4 regions of the Rhodopseudomonas sp. BR0G17 genome follow, and region 3 is predicted to be linked to each of the others. Evidence: riboswitches for the same ligand, from Rfam matches in the RefSeq annotation. Region 3 holds a riboswitch; each other region holds the start of a gene.

Region 1 (5,640 bases), on a different contig from region 3:
CTCGAAAGCCCAGCTTCGGCGAACGAGCGATTGAACGTCACGCTGTCGTTGCCGATCAGCGAAATCAGCACGACGTCGGGTCGGGCGGCGCGGATCCGGTCGAGATGCCGTTCGTGGTCGTCCTCGCCGAGCGGCACGAACTCCTCGCCAACCACCTTGCCGCCGGCATCCTTGATGTACTTCTTCACAGCGCGATGCGACAGCCATGGCCAGACGTAATCGCTGCCGATCAGGTACCAGCGCTGCGCCCTCTTCTCCCGAGCTAGCCAGTCGATCGCCGGCCGGCTCTGCCAGCGCGGCGTCTCCCCGATCGCCATCACGCCGGGAGCACGCTCGCCGCCTTCATAGACCGGCGTGTAAATGTAGGGCACGCGACCTCGGATGGCGTTCCGCAGCGCCACCCGCACTGCACTGATGTGCGAGCCCATCACGATATCGATGTCGTCGTAGTCGACCGCCAGCGCGACCCGCCGAGCAACCTCTTCGATCGGACCGCCGGCATCGCTGAACACCAGTTCGACCTCGCGGCCCAGGATGCCGCCGCGCTTGTTGATTTCCGCAGCCGCGAGCAGCGCCGCATTGGTCGAGGCCGGCCCCCACAGCCCAGGCGAGCCCTGGAAGGTGACGAAATTCGCAACGCGAAGCTTGTTGCGTGCGCGGCGCGAGGCCGCGCCGCCGCCGTCTCCCGGCCCTTCCACCCAACGCGCGTCGGTAAGCGCGCCGCGCTCGAGAAAGCCGAGCGGCGGCACTCCATAGGCGCCACTATGTCCGAGATCGACAGCCGAAAGCACGCCCTCTCCTGCCTGGTGCGGGTGATCCCCGCCGAAGTCCCCTCCCCGGGTTCGACGATCGATGCTATTCGAAAATATTGAATCTTCAAGGATTGCTGTGCATATAGATGCAGCAAACTGCGCATCCGATTCACTCAGACGGAACGATAAAGTCTCATCGTGGCCAAATCGCCGACCCGCAATCCGCCGATCACCGAACACCTCGCCTATCTGCTGGCGCAGGCAAATCGGGAGATCAACCGCCAGCTCGAAGCACGGCTACGCAGCGAAGGGGTGCCGGTCGAGCAATGGCGCATCCTCAAGGTGCTATCCGACGGCAAGGGCCATTCGATGGGCGAACTCGCCGAGGCGGTGCTGCTCAATCATCCGACCCTGACCAAGATGATCGATCGGATGGTTTCGGATTCGCTGGTGTATCGCGTCCAGGATCCGGAGGATCGCCGCAAGGTGCTGATGTACACCTCCGACCGCGGCAAAGCTCTGACCCAGCGTCTCAACGCGCTGGCGCTGAGCCAAGAGGCGCATATCGCCGAAAATTACGGCGACAAGGCCACCGCCGAGCTGAAGCGGCTGCTTGAAAGCCTGATCGACAGCGCCACCTGAGTGCCTCCATCGTCGCGCATGCTGCGGCTGCGAACAGCGCAGCCGCCTGCAGCGACACGCCGCAAGATACGGCGGTCGCAACGTCTATCCTGCACCGCCGAACTGGCCTAGATCAGCGGGCGATGCGCCGTGCCAAGCGGCCGCCCATTCGAGTGAGGAAACATGGAATACCGATCGCCCTGGATGACCGAAGAGCTGGACACGTTCCGCGACCAGTTTCGCAAATTCCTCGCCAAGGACCTCGCGCCGGATGGCGACAAGTGGCGCAAGCAGAAGATGGTCGATCGTTCGGCCTGGCTGAAGCTCGGCGAGATGGGGGCGCTGTTGCCCAGCGTTCCGGAAGAGTACGGCGGGCTCGGAGCCAGCTTCGCCTATGATGCCGCGGTCTATGAGGACATGGAGAAGATCGTTCCGGACGCGCTGTCCGGCGTCACCGTGTCGAGCGGCATCGTGGCGCACTACATCCTCAACTACGGTTCGGAAGAGCAGAAGCGGCGTTGGCTGCCCGGCATGGCGCGCGGCGAGCTGATCGGCGCGATCGCGATGACCGAGCCCGGCACCGGCTCCGATCTGCAGAGCGTGCGCACCACCGCCAAGCTCGACGGCGACGACTACGTCATCAACGGCCAGAAGACATTCATCACCAACGGCCAGAACTGCGACCTGATCATCGTGGTTGCCCGCACCGGCGGTGCCGGCGCCAAAGGGCTGTCGCTGATCGTGCTGGAGACCAAGGACAACCCCGGCTTCAAGCGCGGCCGCAACCTCGACAAGATCGGCCTGCACGCCTCCGACACCTCCGAGCTGTTCTTCGAGAATGCCCGCACGCCGAAGGAGAACCTGCTCGGCGGCGAAGAGGGCAAAGGCTTCGTGCAGCTGATGCAGCAGCTGCCGCAAGAGCGCCTGATCATCGCGATCGGCGCCGTGGCGGCGATGGAGCGCGCGGTCGCGCTGACTTCGGACTATACGCGGGAGCGCAAGGCGTTCGGCCAGCCGATTATCGAATTCCAGAACACAGCTTTCACGCTCGCCGAACGCAAGACCGAAGCCTTCATTGCGCGGGTGTTCGTGGATTACTGTCTGGTGCAACTGATCGCCGGCAATCTCGATGCGGTGACCGCCTCAATGGCGAAATGGTGGACGACGCAGAAGCAGGTCGAGACCGTGGACGAGTGCCTGCAACTGCACGGCGGCTACGGCTACATGCAGGAATACCCAATCGGCCGGATGTTCATCGACTCGCGGATCCAGAAGATCTACGGCGGCACCAACGAGGTGATGAAGCTGTTGATCGCCCGCTCGCTCTAACGCGAAAAATGCCAGCGCCTCCGCTACTGCTGTAATCCAGCGATGCGGAGGCGGCGGCAATGTTTTTTAGTCGCCGCTTTCCGAGACTTCGCGCTTGAGGCGGCGCGGATCCTGGGACTGGCTGTCCCAAGGCACTGGCCGCTCCAGCCAGCGCTGGATGAAATTCCACGACCGCCGATAGCCGTTGTGCGGCAGGGTGCAGTCCGAACAATCCTTGCGCGTCAGCCCATTGCGATCGACGAAGGTCTTGTAGGGGCCGGGGCACTGATAGGCGCTCAGCGGGCAGTAGCAGAACAGGCAGTTGAATTCCCGCTCGACGCCGCGATGGCACGGCAGAAACGGGCAGGCCTCGTTGGTGAAGCCCTTGAAGGCTTCGTTGGTAGTTGTGTCTTTCGGCTCCATGACCGTTCCCTCGCGCCGCAGCAATGGCCGCCGGCTCAATCGCGGCGGCGCTGTGGCTGGTTCTGATTGAAGGGGGATGAGTGCTAGGCGATGCCAAGCGTCGCGTGACGCCTATCGCGGCTGCACGCGGCTTAGCCTTGCTAAGAGAATTCGGTCATCGCTGCTCCGCTCTCGACCCGCCGTCGATCGGTTAGATGCTTCCGTCTTCGGCCGGTCTCCTGGCTCACGGATGTCGCCTGGATCGCCTTCCCGACGCCGTTGGCGTCAGTGGCATATGATCCGGACAGATCCGCTTACAGTTGCGGGGGCAGCTACGGATTTGGCGAAAAACACCGCACCGTATTCCCAGTTTCACCTCGCACGCGAGGCACCGAAGACGTCAAAACCAGAGCACGGGGCTGCAGCCTGTGCAAGCAAAAAGGCCTCGTTCTAAACGGCCAGCCTAACCCACTACACGATTGACCCAGACGATCCGCCAGCCGGACGAGCCCAGCCGATCGATCTGGGTCAGCGACAGCGGATCAATCACAAAGCTCAGCGCAACCTCGGGGGATGTCTTAAGAGCAATCGCCAGAACGGCGCGAATGGTGCCGGAGTGTACCACCAGCACGACGTCACCACCGGGCAGCCGCGCCAGCCCCTGCCGCACCCGCTCGATCTGGTCGACAAAGCTCTCGCCGCCCGGCGGCGCCAAGCGCGCCGCATCTTGCCAGAACGCATCGTAGGCAGGGCCGAGTTCACGCGACAGATCGTCGTGGCGGCGCCCGGTCCAGGTGCCAAAATCCTGTTCGCGGAAATCGGGTTCGAGCATCGCATCGAAGCCGAGCGCTGCGGCGGTCTCGCGCGTGCGCCGGCTCGGGCTGGCGACCACCGTCGCATCGTGCGGCAGTTTTTCGCCTAGCGCAGCGAGCACCGCAGTGTCACCGAGATCGACCGGCGCCTCGGGAGCGTGAATCACGCCCTTTGGCCCATCCACCGGCGCATGCCGCACCAGCCACAGCCGGCTGAAGTCGCTCATCGGTCATCCTCGCGCAGTCATGATCCGACCGACAGAGCACGTCGGAGCCATGCCTCGCAAGCGACGACGAAAACGGCCGCCCGGCGTTCGAAAAAATAGCAACCTCTGCCGCCTCTCGGAGTTGAAGCCCCCAAGTTCCATCAACCCTATCAGATGATCTAACTTGAAAGGCGGACCATGAAGGATGTCCATCGCGTCCTGATCGACAAACTGCGCGAGCATTCCCGTCTGTCGGCCGATGACCTCACCGCAATCCGCAATTTGAGTTTTACGCTGCGGGAGCTCGAGAGCAGCGAGGATCTGATCCGCCAAGGCGAAACGCCGAAGGGCGCCGCGCTCGTCGTCGAAGGCATGGTCGGGCGGTATCATTTGCAGCGAAACGGCCGCCGCCAATTCCTGTCGTTTCACATGGTCGGCGACCTGCCGGATGCGCAGGGGATTTTTTTGGAGCGGATGGATCATTCGTTGTGCGCGATCGGGCATGCGGTGACGGCGATCATTCCGCACCGGGAGATCCTGCGAATGTTTGAAGCCCGGCCCGGGCTCGGCTTTGCGATTTGGCGCGAAACCCTTGTGGATGCGGCGATTTTCCGCGAAGCGATCACCAACAATTCGGCCCGGACGATGAAAGCGCGGATGGCGCATCTGTTCTGCGAATTGTTCTACCGCGCCGAGGTCTCTAAGCTGACCGACGGTAACTCGATGCAGCTCCCGATCAGCCTCGCCCAACTCGGCGACACGCTGGGCATGGCGATCGCGACCGTCAACCGCACGATCTCGTCGTTGCGGGCATCGAAGACGATGGACTTCCGCTATGGGGTTCTGACGATCCGCAACTGGCAGGGGCTCGCCAAGATCGGCGAATTCGATCCCGGCTACCTGCACCTGAAGCGCGCACCGGCGCGCTGAAGCCATCTCACAAAGTTACGCGGCAGCGTCGTCCGGCTCGGGATAGACGCCGCGCAGCACCACGTCGAAGTGCTCCTTCACCGCATCATTGCAGCGGCAGGCCCGCGTCCGCAGCTTGTCGGCATCGTCGACGATCAGGGCGCCGCGCCGTGTCGTGAGGATGCCCTCCTGACGAAACGCCTGCAGCACGCGGCTGGTGTAGCTGCGGCCGACGCCCATCATCGCCGCGAGCTGTTCGTGGGTCAGCGGCACCATGCTGTCGCCGGTGCGGTCCATCGCCGCAGCGATCCACTTCGCAGTGCGCTGCTCGATCGAATGGATCGCGTTACACGCGGTCGATTGAAACATCTGCGCCATCAGACAGTCGGCGTAGCGCGCGAAAAAGGCTTTGAAGCTCGGCGACCGATCCTTGGCGGCCTGAATGTTGAGGATCGGCATGCGGACGAACGGGCCCTCGAACTTGACGACGATCAGGCAATACGCGGGCAGGAAACCGGAGCTGACGATGCCGCCGACCGCGCCTTCGCGCCCGACCAGCACCGTCTCGACGCCGCGACCGTCGCCGTCGGTCACCTCATAAGATACGAGGCTCGGCCCACACGGAAAGAA
Region 2 (5,640 bases), on a different contig from region 3:
GTGGTCCAGACCGACGGGCGCCGTCACGACGATCTGTTCGCGGCCGGCATGATCATGGCCGCGAATGTGCTGCGCCGGGGCTATCTCGCCGGGCTAGGCATCACCCTATCGGCAGTGTTCGGCCAGATCGCCGGCGAGGAGGCCGCGCGCCATGTCCGCGGGTGATCCGATCTCAGAGGCCGAGCGCGTGCTGCGGATCTGTAGCGCCTGCATGTATTGCGATGGGCTCTGCCCGGTGTTTCCAGCGATCGACGGCAAGCACGGCTTCAGCCTGACCGACGTCAGCTACCTGTCGAACCTGTGCCACAACTGCCAGGGCTGCTGGCATGATTGCCAGTACACACCACCACATCCGTTCGCCGTCAATCTGCCGGCGACGTTCGCCGAACTGCGGCAGCGCTCCTATGCAGACCATTTGTGGCCGCCCGCGCTTGGGCGCGTCTTTCGCGCCTCATCGCTCGCAGTACCCGCCACCGTCGCGCTCGCGCTGCTGATCACCTTTGGCCTCGTACTGGGCACGGACTCATCGGCAACCTTGCTAACCGCCCACGCGGGCGAAGGCGCGTTCTATCGCGTGCTGCCGTGGCCGGCGATGGCCGGACTCGCGGGCGGCACCTTCGCCTGGGCGGTGATCGCGGTCACGCTGGCGACGCTGCGATACTGGCATACGATCGCGCCGGGGATGACGGTCCGCGAGATCGTCCGCGCGCTGCCCGCTGCCCTCTCCGACATCATCACGCTGCGCCATCTCGGCGGCGGCGGTCCCGGCTGCCACAACCATGATGAGCGCACCTCGCAGCGGCGACGGATCTTACACCATCTGACCGCCGGCGGCTTCGTGCTCAGCGGCCTGTCGACAATCGTGGCCGCCACTTATCATCATCTGCTCGGCGTCGTAGCGCCCTACCCGGTCGTCAGCCTGCCGGTGATGCTCGGGCTCGTCGGCGGCGTGACGATGACCGTCGGCGCGGTGGGACTGCTGGCATTGGAAGCGCGGGCCGACCACGAGCCGAGCGATCGCGGCGAGACTAGGCTGAACGTCGCTTTTCTCATCCTGCTGGCCCTCGTCGGCGCCAGTGGGCTCGCGGTGCTCGGCTTCCGCAGCACGCTGGCGATGGGGCTACTGCTCACCACCCATCTCGGGCTGGTGTTCGGCCTGTTCGCCGCGCTGCCGTTCAGCAAAGCGCTGCACGCGCCGTTCCGGGCGGCGGCGCTGCTGCGTGCGGCGATCGATAGCCGCCGCAGCTCGTTGGCGCGAGCCCCGGAGGCCTCGGGCGATACGCCTTGATCCCGATCAAGCTGGCGCGAATTTGATGACGGCTCTTGGCGGCCAGTTGCCAATGATGGTCGATTGACAGTTTGCCGTTTCCGTCCCAAACATCCCGCGCCGACGGTGTCCTGTCCTCGGACAGGACGAAGAGGGAATATCGGAAGATCGCTGCCCGCGGTCGAGCCGAAGCTGCCCCCGCAACTGTAAACGGTTAGCCGACGCAACACGCCACTGGAGATATTCCGGGAAGGCTGCATCGGCGAAGACCCGTGAGCCAGGAGACCTGCCGTCGCCTGCTATGTTGACGTCGTTTCGGGCGGGGTGCCCCGGGATGTCTTTCGGCGGTCCGGAGTGCAGGTCCGTTCGCCGGTTTTGAGCCATCGCCCGCGATGGCCAACCGACGAGATTCGGCGCGATGCCGCCCACTGCGCTCCATCCCGGTGTCTCCGCCGGTTCTCAGCTGTCGCTTCGGCCAGCCGCCGCCGAAATCGTGGTGCTGTCGCCCTGCGCCGCGACGCTGGCGGATTTCGCTCAGTCATGGCCCGGCGGACCGCCCCGGTTGCACACCAGCGATCTCGCCTCTTTCGCCGCGCACGCGTGCGAGCGCTCCCTCGATTCGTCGCTGCCGCGCGCAATCCTGATCGTGCTGCCGGATCAGGCGCATTCCGACCGTGAAGCCGTCGAACCGACCACCGCGTTCGCCGGCAGCCGGCGGATGGCCTTCGCGGTCCTAAGCGCTCGAGAGCAGCCCGACGTTCCAAGCGAACTGATCACCAACCTGCCGCCGACCACGCTTCGTCGCCTCAATAGGCTGTACGCGCAGCGCGCCGGCCATGCCGCACGCGCCATCCTGATGCAGTTCGCCCTCGCCGCGGGGCTCAGCATCTCCGCGATGGAGACTTCAAGCGGCAGCGCAGTCGCCGACACAGAGCAGCCCCCATCCCTTCTCCCCGAGCTGATCGAGGACGCCGCCCGATGACTTACGCTTACGAAAAGGACGGCGACGCGATCTATCGTCAGTCGTTCTCCATTATCCGCGCTGAAGCCGCGCTCGATCGGTTCACGCGCGACGAGGAGAAGATCGCGGTGCGCATCATTCACGCCAGCGGCATGGTCGAGGTTGCGGACGACATCGCGTTCACGCCCGGCTTTGTATCGGCCGGTCGCGCCGCGCTGCAGGCCGGCGCGCCGATCCTGTGCGACGCGCAGATGGTCGCCAACGGCGTCACCCGCAAGCGGCTGCCGGCCGACAACGAAGTGATCTGCACGCTGAGCCATCCTGGTGTTCCGGCCCTCGCCGCAAAGCTCGGCACCACCCGATCGGCCGCCGCGCTCGAACTGTGGCGCGACCGGATGCAGGGCGCTGTGGTGGCGATCGGCAATGCGCCGACCGCGCTGTTCCGCCTGCTCGAAATTCTCGCCGAGCCCGGCGCACCGCTGCCCGCTGCCATTATCGGCATCCCAGTCGGCTTCGTCGGCGCGGCCGAATCCAAGGACGCACTGCTGACGGACTCGCCGTCGCCTTGCGTGATCGTGCGCGGCCGGCGCGGCGGCAGCGCGATGACGGCTGCGGCGATCAACGCGCTGGCGAGCGAACGCGAATGAGCGCGCCGACAGTTTACGGCGTCGGCGTCGGCCCCGGCGCGCCCGACCTGATGAGCGTCCGCGCCGCGCGGCTGGTCGGCGCCGCCAAGGTGGTCGCGTACTTCCGCAAAGCCGGACGCCCCGGCCACGCGCGCCGCATCGCCGACGGTCTGTTGGCGGACGGTGTGATCGAAGAGCCGATGGACTATCCGGTGACGACCGAGATTGCGCTCGACGATCCGGCCTATGCGGCGACGCTGCGCAGCTTCTACGAACAATGCGTCGCGCGGCTCGCCGAACACATCGCGCAAGGCCGCGACGTCGTCGTGCTGTGTGAAGGCGATCCGTTCCTGTACGGCTCGTTCATGCATCTGCACAGCCGGCTGGCGCCGCGCGTGCCTGTCGAAGTCGTGCCCGGCATCTCGGGCATGGCGGCGTGCTGGACCGCGAGCGGAACGCCGATCACTTATGGTGATGACGTGCTCTGCGTGGTGCCGGCGACGCTCGGGCCGGCGCGACTGAAGGCGGCGCTCGCCGCTGGCGATGCGATCGTGATCATGAAGCTCGGCCGCAATTTGCCCAAGGTACGCCGCGCGCTCGACGACGCCGGCCTGCTCGATCGCGCGATCTATGTCGAGCGCGGCGCGATGGACGATCAGGTGGTGATGCCGCTCGCCGACAAGACCACCGACGACGCCCCCTACTTCTCGATCGTGCTGGTTCACGGACAAGGGCGACGGCCATGACCGGATCTGTGGTGGTTGCCGGCCTTGGGCCCGGCGCGCAAGAACTGATCACGCCCGAAGTCAGCGCAGCACTGGCACGCGCCACCGACATCGTCGGCTACGCGCCCTATGTGGCGCGCGTCGCCGAACGCGACGGCTTGCAGCGGCACGCTTCCGATAATCGCGAGGAGCTCGATCGTGCCGGCTTCGCGCTGCGGCTGGCAGGTGACGGCCGGCATGTTGTGATCGTCTCCTCCGGCGATCCCGGCGTGTTCGCGATGGCGGCGGCGCTGTTCGAAGCGATCGAGGCCGGCGATGCAGCTTGGCGGGAGCTCGACATTCGCGTGCTTCCCGGCATCAGCGCAATGTTCGCCGCTGCAGCGCGGATCGGTGCGCCGCTCGGCCACGATTTCTGCGCGATCAACCTGTCGGACAATCTCAAGCCGTGGGAAACGGTCGAGAAGCGTCTGCGCGCGGCGGCCGAAGCCGACTTTGTGATCGCGCTGTACAACCCGATCTCGAAAGCGCGGCCCTGGCAGCTCGGCCGCGCGTTTGAGCTATTGCGCAGCATCCATCCGGCATCCGTGCCGGTGATCTTTGCGACTGCCGTCAGCGATCCGCGCGAGCGCATCGACGTGATGCCGCTCGGCGATGCTGTGCCGCAACGCGCCGACATGCGCACGCTGGTGATGATCGGCTCATCGCAGACCAGAATCATTCCGCGCAGCAGCGGCACCGCTTTCGTCTACACCCCGCGGTTCTCCGGAGCGCTGTCGTGACCGAGCCAGGCCATCACGTCGGCGACCATTGGGACACAGCACCGATCCGGCACCGCGGGCCGCTTCACCATGATCACTGGCAGCCCGAGTTCGCGCGCCGCGGTGATCTTGGCGACGGCCGCGTCGCCGCCGGCGTTCTTGGCGACGACGATCTCGGTGCGGTGCGCCTGCAGCAGCGCGCGGTCGCCGCCGAGATCGAACGGTCCACGTGCCACCACGATATCGACGTTCGGCAACGGCAGCGGCCCGCGCGGTGGATCGACCAGCCGCACCAGATAAGCGTGCTGCGGCTGCGCCGCGAACAGTTCGAGGTTCTGGCGGCCGATGCCGAGAAACACCCGCCGCGGCGCAGCGCCAAGCGCGCCGACGGCCTGATCGAGATCATCGACTTCGATCCATCGATCGCCAGTGGTGGCCTGCCACGCCGGCCGTTCCAGCGCGAGCAGCGGCACACCGGCTTCGGCGCAGGCGATCACCGCATGGCGGCTCATCTGCGCCGCGAATGGATGCGTCGCATCGACAACGCGTTCGATCCGCTCGGCGCGCAAGTAATCGACCAGACCGCTGATGCCGCCGAAGCCTCCGACGCGAAACGGAATCGGCGGCGGCTTCGGGTGATCGGTACGGCCGGCGAACGACAGCACCGCATCGATGGCCGGCTCGGCGGCGATCGCCCTGGCGAGCGCCGAGGCATCGGCGGTGCCGCCGAGGATCAATACGCGCGAGCGATGCGATGAAGGGAGCGTCATGATCACCAGCGATGACACGACGCGGCCCTGGCTGTCCATCGTCGGAATCGGTGAGGACGGCCTCGACGGGCTGTCGGCGCGCGCACGGGCGCTGCTCGAAGCAGCCGAGCTGATCGTCGGCGGCGATCGTCACCTCGGCCTCGTCACCGCGTTGAACAAGCCCAGCCTGCCCTGGCGCGTGCCGTTCTCGGCCTCATTGCCCGAGGTGCTGGCGCAGCGCGGCCGCCGCGTCGTCGTGCTTTGCTCCGGCGATCCGTTCTGGCACGGCGCCGGCGCGGTACTGGCCGATCATCTCGCGCCCAAGGAATGGACCGCCGTCCCGGCGCCATCAACCTTTGCGTGGGCTGCGGCGCGGCTCGGCTGGCGCCTGGAGGACACGGTGACGCTCGGCCTGCACGCGCGGCCGGTCACGACGCTGCGCCCGCATCTCCGCCCCGAGGCGCGGCTGATCGTGCTGGTGCGCGACGGCGCGGCGGTCGGCGAGATCGCCGGCTATCTGGCGGCGAACGGCTTCGGCGCGTCCGAACTCACCG
Region 3 (5,640 bases):
GCGGTCGCGGTCGAAACCGATGGCGCTGCGTTCGGCATCGCGCTGCCAAGTCTGTTGCAGCGGAGCCAGCGGCTCGGTCTCCAGCGGAGATTCTGCGCCGGCGGTGCGGAAGATCACCCGCACCTGATCCTTGCCGGCGCGGTCGATCGCGTCCCACAGCGCGCGGATTTCGTCCGGCGCCATCCAGTCCTGCGCATCGAGCAGCACCACGGCGTCGATCTGGCGGGCCGGCAGGCTCTCCAGGAACACCCGCAGGTTCTCGTGCACCGGGATCACCAGCCCGGCGCCGGCGCGCATCTGCTGATAGCGGCTCTCCTGCAGGTATAGCGGCAGGCAGCGGTCACCCGGACCCGGGTAACTGCGGCTCAGCGCCTGCCAGGCGAAGTAATTGGTCTCGTTGGGATAGACGTCGATCAGCCGGAGCAGGCGCTGATGCAGCACCTCGTTGAGCGGCTGGTCGCCGCCGAGCAGTTCGCGCTGCTGCGGCGGAATGCCGAGGCTGAACAGCAGCGCCGGGGTCTGGGTAAGCATGCGGGCGAACCGCGAGTGGAACAGCCGGTCGACGCGCTGCAGCGCCGCCTGCCGCTCCGGCGAGTCCAGCGCGCCCTTCAGCAGCACGTTGAGGTCGATCTTTGCGATCTTCGCCAGCAGATGCGCAAAGCCGATGAAGCGGCCGAGCGCGCCGTGGCGATAGAACCCGTCGGTGAAGTAACGGTAGCGCGGCCGGCCGCGGAAGTCGCGCTCGTCCCAAAAGCCCCGGGCGTCGAGATCGAGCGCGGGGCGCAGCCGCCGGCGATACAGGTCGGCGTTACCGGCCGCGGTGCCCTCGCCGAAGAACTGCCAGAACGATGCGTAGTCCGGCAGCGCCCTCAGGCCGGCGAGCTTCAACTTGAGCAGCGCCAGGTGTGCCTCGTTGAGATCGACCGCGAATACCTGCGCCGGCTTGGCGGTGAGGTAGGACAGCGCGTTGCAGCCGCCCGACGAGATCGTCACGATCGTCGAGCCGATCGGCAATTGCAGAGCCGCGAGGTCGGCCTCGGGATCTTCCCAGATCTGGGTATAGACCAGGCGGCGAAACCAGATCGAAAACAAAGCGTCCCACAGCGTCGACTCGCTGCGATCCTTGCTGTTGCGGACGGCGTCCGCGATCAGTTGCTGCGTGTTCATCAAATCCTCGACTCGGCAATCGATCCAAATTAGCTGCGCAACACTGCAGTTTTGCGACAGCAGGGAACTGATCAGTGCCGTCTCCCTTGTCATCACCCTGTCGCCTGAAATCGCGATGGAAGGCGGATGATGCCGAACCAGGGTGGCAGGCCATGACGACGCTCACTCGCACCGATCTTCCGCGCACCGAGCTGACGCACCACGAACTCACCGCCGATCCGACGTGGCCGGTCGACGCGACCTCGCGGATGAATCGGATGTACCGCTATCAACGGCACATCTACGACCTGACCCGCCGGTACTATCTTCTCGGCCGCGATCAACTGATTACCGAGCTGCAGCCGAAGGCGGGCGAAACCGTGCTGGAAGTGGGCTGCGGCACCGGCCGCAACCTGATCCAGGCGGCGACGCGGTACCGCGAGGCGAAATTTTACGGCCTCGACGTGTCGACCGAGATGCTGACCTCGGCGATCAGTTCGATCGAAGGCGCCGGGCTGATGTCGCGGGTCAAGGTCGCGCACGGCGACGCCACCGCCTTCACCGCGCAGGCGGTGTTCGGCCAGGCGGTCAGCTTCGACCACGTCATGATCTCCTACAGCCTGTCGATGATCCCGGACTGGACCGCGGTGATCGATCGCGCCGTCGCCAATCTGAAGCCCGGCGGCAAGCTGCACATCGTCGATTTCGGCGACCAGCGCGGCCTGCCTTCGGTGGCGCGCAACCTGCTGCGGCGCTGGCTGACGCTGTTCGACGTCACCCCGCGCGACAGCCTGGAAGCCGTGCTGATGCAGGTCGCGGCCCGTACCGGCGCCGGGCTGCGGTTCGAGCGGCCATATCGCGGCTATGCGCAGCGCGCCGTGCTGACGCTGCCGCCGCGCAACAAGCCATGACCGGTTGGCTCGCGCTGTTTGCCGCGGGCCTGATGGAGATCGTCTGGGCGCTGGGCCTGAAGCATTCTGAGGGCTTCACCCGGTTCTGGCCCGCGGTCGTGACCTTGGCCGCGATCCTGGCCAGCTTCGGCCTGATGAGCATCGCGCTGAAATCGCTGCCGTTCGGCACCGCCTATGCAGTCTGGACCGGAATCGGCGCCGCCGGCAGCATCGTGGTCGGGATGACGCTCTACGGTGAGCCGGCCAGCGGCGTGCGGGTGCTGTGCCTGTCGATGATCGTGGCCGGCATGATCGGGCTGAAGCTCAGCACGCCCGCCTGAACCGTCGGCCGCCCGACCAAGGCGGCGATTGACAAAGCAGGCCCGCTTCCATTTGATCGCGCCCGTTCAGGTGTGCCGGGAATCGTCCGGCACAGGGAAGCCGGTGCGGGCCAAGCTTATGGCCGCAAACCCAAATCCGGCGCTGCGCCCGCAACTGTGAGCGGCGAGCGATCCTTCAATCAGCCACTGGGCGGCACTTGCCCGGGAAGGCGAAGGATCGCGACGACCCGTGAGCCAGGAGACCGGCCTGAGCACGTCATCTTCCACCGTGCGGCGCGCGCGGCTGGAGCGGTCCGCCGCACAGGTGACAGGATGCTGCTCACCGGCCGGAGACCGCCATGACCGATCTCGTTCTGCCCGCTTCTTCCGATGGATTCCGCCTCCGCCTGATCGCCGTGCTCGGCGGGCTGGTGCTCGCCAATCTCGCCGCCTGGGCCTGGGCGCTGACCGCCTTCGCGGGCGAGCCGGTGCTGATCGGCACCGCGGTGCTGGCCTATAGCCTCGGTCTCCGCCACGCGCTCGATGCCGACCATATCGCGGCGATCGACAACGTCACCCGCAAGCTGATGCAGGAGGGCAAGCGGCCGGTCGCGGTCGGGCTGTTCTTCGCGCTCGGCCATTCCACCGTGGTGCTGGTGGCGTCGCTGGCAATCGCGATCGCGGCCAATTCGCTGACCGAGCGGTTCTCGGGCTATCGCGAAATCGGCGGGGTGATCGGCACCTCGGCGTCGGCGCTGTTTCTGTTCGCGATCGCCATCGCCAATCTGTCGGTGCTGAGCGGCGTGTATCGCGCGTTCAAGAAGGCCAAGGCCGGCGAGATCGTGCACGACGACGACATCAACGAACTGCTGCAGCAGCGCGGCTGGCTGGCGCGGCTGTTCCGGCCGCTGTTCCGCTTCGTCTCCAAGAGCTGGCAGCTGTTTCCGATCGGGCTGTTGTTCGCGCTCGGCTTCGAGACCGCCAGCGAGATCAGCCTGTTCGGATTGGCCGCCAACGCTTCCGGCAACATTTCACACTGGTCGATCCTGGTGTTCCCGGCGCTGTTCGCCGCCGGCATGACCCTGGTCGACACCCTCGACGGCGTGCTGATGCTCGGCGCCTATGGCTGGGCGTATCGCAACCCGATCCGCAAGCTGTACTACAACATGACCATCACCACCGTGTCGGTGCTGGTGGCGCTGCTGATCGGCGGCATCGAGACGCTCGGGCTGCTCGCCGGGCGCTTTCATCTCGAAGGCGCGTTCTGGGAGTGGATCGAAGAGCTCAACTCCAATTTCGGCGCGCTCGGCTACGGCATAGTGGCGCTGTTCGTGGCGAGCTGGATCGTGTCCACCATCATCTATCGCCTCAACGGCTATCACCGGCTCGACCAGGCCGCCCCGGCCGTGCAGAAATGAGCGCGGTATGACCCGACGTTCCGGACCGAATTCGCGCGCGGCGGTGGTCACCGCGGCGCTCGCGGTGCTCGTGGCCCTGCTGGCGATCGGATCGCTCGCGGTGGGACCGGTCAAGCTGTCGCCGCTGACCGTGGTACAGGCCCTGGTCGGGCTCGGCGGCGAGGTGCAGCAGATCATCGTGCAGGAGATCCGGCTGCCGCGCACCATCCTGGCGCTGGCGATCGGCGGCATTCTGGGCCTGTCCGGCGCGGCGCTGCAGGGCCTGCTCCGTAACCCGCTGGCGTCGCCGTCGCTGTTCGGCGCACCGCAATCGGCCGCGTTCGGCGCGGTGCTGATCATCTCGCTCGGGCTCGCCGACGTCCGCTCCTTCGCACTGCCGGTGGCGGCGATTACGATGGCGTTCGTGTCGGTGTTCGTGCTGCTGGCAATCGCCGGGCGCAACGCCAGCCTGTTGCTGCTGATCCTCGCTGGGCTGGCGATCTCCGCGCTCGCCGGCGCCGCCACCGCGCTGGTAATGAACCTGTCGGCCAATCCATTCGCCAGCCTGGAAATCGCATTCTGGCTGCTCGGCTCGCTGGAAGACCGCAGCTTCCGCCATGTCGTCTTGGCGCTGCCGTTCATCGTCGCCGGCGGCGTACTGCTGTTCAGCCAGCGCGCCGCGTTCCGCGCCCTCAGCCTCGGCGAAGAGACCGCGCAGAGTCTTGGCATCGACGTCGGCCGGCTGCGACTGATCGTAATCGCCGGCACCGCGCTCGGCGTCGGCGGCGCCGTCTCGGTGTCGGGCACGATCGGCTTTATCGGCCTGGTCGCGCCTCATCTGGTGCGCCCCCTGATCGGCCACGATCCCGCCCGCGTGCTGCTGCCGAGCGCGCTCGCCGGCGCGGCGCTGCTGCTCGCCGCCGACATCGCGGTGCGGCTGATCCCGGCCAGCACCGACATCAAGGTCGGGGTGCTGACCTCGATCATCGGCGTGCCGTTCTTCCTGTATCTGATCGTGCGCGAACGCCGCGCGCTGGGTGGAGGCGTCGCATGAGTGCCGCCTTCCTCACCGCGCGCGACCTCGCCGTCTCGCTCTCCGGCCGCGAAGTGCTGCGTGGGGTGTCGCTGTCGCTGACGCGCGGGCATCTGGTGGCGCTGGTCGGCCCAAACGGCGCCGGCAAGACCACGCTGCTGCGCGCCCTCGCCGGCTTGGTCGACGCCCAAGGCGAGATCACCATCGGCGGCGAGGCGCTGGCGACGATGCCACTGCGCGAGCGCGCCAAGCGGTTCGGCTATCTGCCGCAGGGCCATCTGGTGCATTGGCCGCTACCGGTGCGCGACGTCGTCGCGCTCGGCCGGTTTCCGCACGGCGCCACCGATCCGGCCTGGCTGTCGCCGCATGACGCCGAGGCGGTGGCGCGGGCGATGGCGGAGACCGACGTCGCGCAGTTCGCGGACCGCATCGTCACCGAACTGTCCGGCGGCGAACGCAGCCGCGTCGCGCTCGCCCGGGTGCTGGCGGTCGAGGCGCCGGTGGTGCTCGCCGACGAGCCGACCGCCTCGCTCGACCCGCGCTACCAGCTCGACGTGATGCAGACCTTGCGAACCACCGCCGACGCCGGCACGCTGGTGATCGTCGTCACCCACGATCTCGGCCTCGCTGCGCGCTTTGCCGATACCGTGCTGGTGATGGCGAGCGGCCGGCTCGCCGCCCATGGCGCGCCGAGCGAAGCCTTGTCGGACGAGATCATGCAGCAGGTGTTTCGCGTCAGCGCCTACCGGGCACAGTATCAGGACACTGGCGTGATCCTTCCGTGGTCCGGAACCTGACGGTGCCGCCGCTACAGCGCCACGGCGAGGGCGGCAGCGAGCCGATCGAGCCCGGCG
Region 4 (5,640 bases), on a different contig from region 3:
CGCGATCCTGCGCGACACGCTGACGGCTTACGAGAACGGCGCGATCGACAGCGCGGCGCTGACCGCGTTCAGCATCGCGCTGGAGCAGTTCCACAACGCCGTCACCGACCGCAAGCTGCTGCTCGCCGACGTGACGTCGCTGCCGCCGGTGCGTGGCGCCCGGCCGCAGGCGGTGTAGCGCTCAGCGCACCAACCGCCGCCAGCCGATCACCACGCCGCTGACCGAGATCACCAGGCCGGCGAGTGACAGCACGATCACCACCAGATCCCAGGCCGGCCGATACGCCAGCAGCACCGGGAAGTCGAAGCTGTGTGGTGCATTGAACAGCCACCGATAGCTCCGCGCGCTGGTGTCGCTGCGCCCGAGCAGCTCACCAGTCGCAGGATCGAGGTGGAACCAGGTCGAAGCAGGATCGTCGAAGCCGACCCGGAGCACCGGCAGCACGCGCTGCCGATGATGCTGGTACCAATAGGCGTCGTACCGTTCGAGCCGCTGCCGCAACACCATCGTGGCGTCCGTGAGCAGCGTGGCTGCGGCAGCGATGATCGTTTCCTCCGGCAGCCGTTTCGCCGTGCCGTCTTCAGGATCGGCGGCAGTCTGCCGGCCGTCACGATGTCCCAGCAGCAACAGCGGCGTGCCGCCGATCCAAGTGAAGCGGGCTTCGACGACACCCGGGAGGAGCGTGGTGGGAAGCTTGGCATCGATCGTCGGAGCATCGTGGCCGGCATAGCGCTGCAGCATGTCGCGGCTTTCGCCGCGGCGGGCGAAGGCCTCGCCCGGGTTCATCGACAGCCAGCCCGAGACCATCCAGGTCAGCACGACCACGCCGCCGATCAGCCCGGTGATGTGGTGCCACGCCATCCAGCCGCGATACGGCGTGATCCGACCCGATGCGTAGCGTCGCCGCAGGCCGGCGCGGAGCAGTCCGATCCAGATGCCGCTCGCCGCGACCGTCATCAAGATGCCAGAGACCCACAGCACCACCTGCCGCCATAGCGGGCCGTCCTGGCGCAGCACTGTGAAGTAGATCCAGTGCGGGATCGCGCCGAACCAGTTCCAGATCCGCTCCTGCCGCGTGGTATCGAGCACGATCTCGCCGCCGCGCGACGCGACATAGAGCTCTGTCCCGGCGGCGTCGCCGAGCCCGATCAGGTACAGCGGCCTGAACGGATCGTAGCGCGACGTCACGCTCCATTGGTCGCGATCGACCGTCTCGATCAGCCGCGGCGCGACGGCGGCCGGATGATGCCGCGCGATCCCCAGCGCCTGATCGGCGCTGACCTGATCGATCTTGCGGCCGTCCACCGCCGAGACGGTGGTGCGCCGGCCGTTCCAGTCGAGCAGCCGGTACACCGGCTCGGTATCGAGCATCACCAGCCGCAGGTCGCGCGGATAGTGCGTCACGCCGGCCACCTGCATCGCCTGATCGGGCGGCAGCGCGACGCGCTGCCAGGCGAGGTCGGGCAATGCCGCCCAGCGTTCTTCTTTGTCGAAATGCGGAAACGCGACGTACATCATCACCACGCCGGAGATGAACCACATCGCGAACAGCAGACATCCGGCAATGCCGAGCCAGCGGTGGCCGAGATACAGCCACCGCTTCGCGCGCCTGACGACGCTTCGCATCGCCTAGAACTTCACATTGTAGGACAGTTCCGCGGTGCGCGGCATACCGAGCTGCCACATGGTCGTGTTGCCCGATGTCGTGTAGACGGTGTCGAACAGATTGTAGACGCGCAGCGCGAAGGTCTGCCGGGCGTCCGGCTTCCACATCAGCCCGGCATTGACGACGTTATAGGCGGGCCGCACCAGCGTGTTGGCGTCGTCGGCCCAGGTGTCGCCGACGAGCTGGATGCCGGCATTGGCCGACCAGCCCGGCGCGAACGCCCAGGTCGCCCAGATGTTGCTGACGATCTGCGGCACGTTGTTGGGGACGTTGCCGGCGTAGTTCACCGCCCGGCCGCCGACGACTTGAGTGAAGTCGTCGTATTTGGCCCGCAGCCACGCGACGTTGGCGTCGAGCCGGATGGTTTCGGTGACCTTGAGGCCGGCCGAGGCTTCGATGCCGCGCGACGACTGCTGGCCGATCTGCAGCGGATTGGTGTTGGCGGGGTTCTGCGGATCGCGCGCCAGCAGGTTGTTCTTGACGATGTGATACGCCGCCAGCGTCCACTCGGCGCGGCCGCCGGCAAGCTGCTGCTTGATGCCGACCTCCACCTGCTTGCCGGTCGAGAGCGAGAAGTCGCGGTTCACGCCCGTCATCGTGATCAGGTTGGTGACCGGATCGACCGCGGTCGAATACTGGCCGTAGATCGAGAGGTTCTCGATCGGATTGTACACCGCCCCGACCCGCCAGCTTGGCGCCGAGTAGGTCTTCTCGAAGCTGTTCGAAGGCGAGAGGAAATCGGTGCGCTGCACCGTCGGATTGTCAGAGCGGATGCCGCCGATCAACGAAAGCTGGTCGGTCAGGCTGAGCCGGTTCTCGGCGAACACGCCATACTGTGTCGTCAGCGTATGGAAGCTCGGCCGTGTCGGGCTCACCGGCAGGAAAGTGCCTGGATCGAAATTGTACGTGGGCACCGAGGATGTGCCGGCGTAAGGCGAGTTGTTGGTGTGGGTGAAGGCGATGCGGTTGACGTCGAAACCGGCGACGAATTCGTTGGCGAGGCCGAAGACATGGCCCTTGAAGGTGGTGTCGAAGCGGTTGCCGATCTGCTCCTGGTCGTGAAAAATCTCGATATAGGAGCTGCGGTTGATATTTCCGGTGGTCGGGCTGAACGCGTAGCTCTCGACGTCCTTCCAGTGCCGGTGCGTGCTGAGATAGTAGGTGACGTTCTTCACCGAGACGCCTTCGGCAACGTCCCACTCGGTCTTGAGCTGGGTCCAGTTGTCGCGATAGCGGATCGAGGCATCGCCGACATTGTAGTTTTGGAAGCGCAGCGACTCGTCGAGCCGGCCGTTCACCAGAGGCGTGCCGAAATAGCGCGACGGGCTGCGGTCGGCGTAGTCTTCGCTCAGCGTAAAGGCGAGATTGTCGGCGGCCTGTACCCGGACCGAACCGGACACCGCGACGTTCGATGTCTTGTCACGGTCGACCCAGCCGTCCGACATGTTGCCGATCGCCGCCAGCCGATAGCTGACATTGGGATTGATCGGGCCGCCGGAGTCGACCGCGAGGCGCCGGGTCAGGTTGGTGTCGAGCGAGATCTCGGCTTCGTTGCGTTGCACGTCGAGCGGCTTCTTGGAGATCACGTTGATGGCGCCGCCGATCGCGCCTTCGCCATACATCACCGAGGCCGGGCCGCGCAGCACTTCGATGGTCTGCGCCGTCCAGGTGTCGAACGGGAACGTCATGGTGCCGGAGCCGACATACAGCCGGGTGCCGTCGTAGAGCGACATCACCGTGCCGTTGCCGGTGAAGCCGCGCGTGGTGAAGGCGAGGCCGCCATTTCCCGGACGCGGGCTCGCAGTGAACCCGGTGGCGTTCTGCGTCACCGCGTCGATGACGTTGTGCTGGCCGCGCTCGGCGATGGTCTCGGCGCGAATCACTTCCACGCTGGCCGGTGTTTGCAGCGGCGTCAGGCCGAGCCGACTGCCGGTCGAGGAGGGGGTGCCGAGGTTGAAAGTAGGGGCGGTCGACGTGGTGGTCGTCGGCTGAGTGGGCGCGGGCGCGGGCGTCGCGACAGGACGCGCGGCGGCACGGCGCTGGCGCGACGATCCGGCATTTGCCGTCGCGCGCGGCTTGGCGGCACGTGCGGTCTGGCCCTCGACCACGATCGGGTCGAGACCGCGCGGATTGGCCGAGGCGGTTTGCGCCAGGCCGTCGACCGGCCAGAGCAGAGGGACGAGGGCGACAGAGGACAGCAGGCGACGATTGCGCCCGAGAGGCAGAACGGCGGGAGTCATTTTCTTGGCTCGCGGCTAACGTGGCACGTCACCGCGAAACAGGTCTGCCGCAGCCTTCTTGTGGGCTACGGTTCGACTCGCACCAGGACACCCCGCCCGATGTGCTCGCGTGTGACCACGACTGACGGCAGGTCTCCTGGCTCGCGGGTCGTTGCCGTTCACCGCCTTCCCAGGACGAAAGCCCAGTGGCGTGTGGCGAATGGCTCGCCGCTTACAGTTGCGGGGGCAGCCGCGGAATAGAGTCCGAAGACCCGCACCGCGTTCCCTATTGATCCCTTTCGGGAACCGTCGCTGGTCACGGTATTGGACATACGGCAGCGGTGTCAACGAACCGAGCGGGAAAAATCCAATCAGTCCAAGGGACAACGGCTGCACTATGAAATTACCAATCGCAGTGACGATGTACGTAATGTTATAACATTACATCATTAGGTCAAGCAGTCTGAGGAACAAAGCCGGAGGCGCTCCGGGGCACGCTCCGGCGGCCACCGCGCCGAAGCTGGTCTGTCCATCCGCAACCGTCATTGTTATTTCGCGATTTCTGCGTATATTGCGTCGCAACGCGTGCTGGTGCCCGGTCCTATTCGGCCGGGCCTGTTTTTTGCGATTTCAGATTGCGATTGCCCGGCGCGTTTCAGACATAGGCTGGCTTCGGCGCGCCCTTCGGCGCATCCCGCGGTGTGCCTATGATCTCGCTGATCAGGCAACGCCCGCAGGACCGACAGAAGAGCCATGACCCTCCGTAACATCGCCATTATCGCCCACGTCGACCACGGCAAGACTACTCTTGTCGACAAACTGCTGCAGCAGTCCGGCACCTATCGCGACAACCAGCGCCAGGTCGAACGGGCGATGGACTCCAACGATCTCGAACGCGAGCGTGGCATCACCATTCTGGCGAAGTGTACTTCGGTGGTCTGGGGCGACACCCACATCAACATCGTCGACACGCCCGGCCACGCCGACTTCGGCGGCGAAGTCGAGCGTATCCTGTCGATGGTCGACGGCGTGATCGTGCTGGTCGACGCTGCCGAGGGCCCGATGCCGCAGACCAAGTTCGTGGTCGGCAAGGCGCTGAAGCTCGGCCTCAAGCCGATCGTCGCGATCAACAAGGTCGACCGCTCCGACGCCCGCGTCACCGAAGTGGTCAACGAGGTGTTCGACCTGTTCGCCGCGCTCGACGCCACCGACGAGCAGCTCGACTTCCCGATCCTGTACGGCTCCGGCAAGAACGGCTGGATGTCGGACAAGCCGGACGGCGATCCGAGCGAAGGCATGAAGCCGCTGTTCGAGCTGGTGCTCAAGCACGTTCATCCGCCGGTGGTGGAAGAAGGTCCGTTCCGCCTGCTCGGCACCATCCTCGAAGCCAATCCCTATCTCGGCCGCATCATCACCGGCCGCATCGCCTCGGGTACGGTGAAGCCGAACCAGGCCGTCAAGGTGCTGTCGCGCGACGGCAAGCTGGTCGAGCAGGGCCGCATCAGCAAGATCCTCGCCTTCCGCGGCCTCGAGCGCGTGCCGCTCGATATCGCCGAAGCCGGTGACATCGTGGCGATCGCCGGCCTGACCAAGGGGACCGTCGCCGACACCTTCTGCGATCCGGCCGTCGATACCCCGATCCAGGCGCAGGCGATCGATCCGCCGACGGTGTCGATGTCGTTCATCGTCAACAACTCGCCGCTCGCCGGCACCGAAGGCGACAAGGTCACGAGCCGCCTGATCCGCGACCGCCT

Evidence for each region. Region 3 has a riboswitch for cobalamin ahead of DY467_RS02970 (HoxN/HupN/NixA family nickel/cobalt transporter). Riboswitches for the same ligand answer to the same signal wherever they lie in the genome.
Region 1: another riboswitch for cobalamin. It lies ahead of DY467_RS13275 (cysteine-rich small domain-containing protein); the one in region 3 lies ahead of DY467_RS02970 (HoxN/HupN/NixA family nickel/cobalt transporter).
Region 2: another riboswitch for cobalamin. It lies ahead of DY467_RS12065 (hypothetical protein); the one in region 3 lies ahead of DY467_RS02970 (HoxN/HupN/NixA family nickel/cobalt transporter).
Region 4: another riboswitch for cobalamin. It lies ahead of DY467_RS15045 (TonB-dependent receptor); the one in region 3 lies ahead of DY467_RS02970 (HoxN/HupN/NixA family nickel/cobalt transporter).

The regions. Positions count from the first base shown of each region.
Region 1 is NZ_QUML01000014.1:82,226-87,865, reverse strand. Features, by position in the region: gene DY467_RS13290 (substrate-binding domain-containing protein) at 1-791, opposite strand, end outside; gene DY467_RS13285 (MarR family winged helix-turn-helix transcriptional regulator) at 951-1,394, shown strand; gene DY467_RS13280 (acyl-CoA dehydrogenase family protein) at 1,557-2,702, shown strand; gene DY467_RS13275 (cysteine-rich small domain-containing protein) at 2,769-3,104, opposite strand; cobalamin riboswitch at 3,296-3,494, opposite strand; gene DY467_RS13270 (histidine phosphatase family protein) at 3,547-4,122, opposite strand; gene DY467_RS13265 (Crp/Fnr family transcriptional regulator) at 4,300-5,031, shown strand; gene DY467_RS13260 (Crp/Fnr family transcriptional regulator) at 5,047-5,640, opposite strand, start outside.
Region 2 is NZ_QUML01000012.1:142,486-148,125, forward strand. Features, by position in the region: gene tcuA (FAD-dependent tricarballylate dehydrogenase TcuA) at 1-165, shown strand, start outside; gene tcuB (tricarballylate utilization 4Fe-4S protein TcuB) at 152-1,288, shown strand; cobalamin riboswitch at 1,376-1,575, shown strand; gene DY467_RS12065 (hypothetical protein) at 1,686-2,249, shown strand; gene DY467_RS12070 (precorrin-8X methylmutase) at 2,246-2,875, shown strand; gene DY467_RS12075 (precorrin-2 C(20)-methyltransferase) at 2,872-3,600, shown strand; gene cobJ (precorrin-3B C(17)-methyltransferase) at 3,597-4,358, shown strand; gene DY467_RS12085 (cobalt-precorrin-6A reductase) at 4,325-5,107, opposite strand; gene cbiE (precorrin-6y C5,15-methyltransferase (decarboxylating) subunit CbiE) at 5,106-5,640, shown strand, end outside.
Region 3 is NZ_QUML01000002.1:193,951-199,590, forward strand. Features, by position in the region: gene DY467_RS02955 (BtaA family protein) at 1-1,167, opposite strand, end outside; gene DY467_RS02960 (class I SAM-dependent methyltransferase) at 1,320-2,057, shown strand; gene DY467_RS02965 (DMT family transporter) at 2,054-2,377, shown strand; cobalamin riboswitch at 2,429-2,642, shown strand; gene DY467_RS02970 (HoxN/HupN/NixA family nickel/cobalt transporter) at 2,716-3,774, shown strand; gene DY467_RS02975 (FecCD family ABC transporter permease) at 3,782-4,807, shown strand; gene DY467_RS02980 (ABC transporter ATP-binding protein) at 4,804-5,583, shown strand; gene cobD (threonine-phosphate decarboxylase CobD) at 5,595-5,640, opposite strand, start outside.
Region 4 is NZ_QUML01000018.1:12,888-18,527, forward strand. Features, by position in the region: gene DY467_RS15035 (TAXI family TRAP transporter solute-binding subunit) at 1-178, shown strand, start outside; gene DY467_RS15040 (PepSY-associated transmembrane domain-containing protein) at 182-1,627, opposite strand; gene DY467_RS15045 (TonB-dependent receptor) at 1,631-3,907, opposite strand; cobalamin riboswitch at 4,017-4,212, opposite strand; gene typA (translational GTPase TypA) at 4,640-5,640, shown strand, end outside.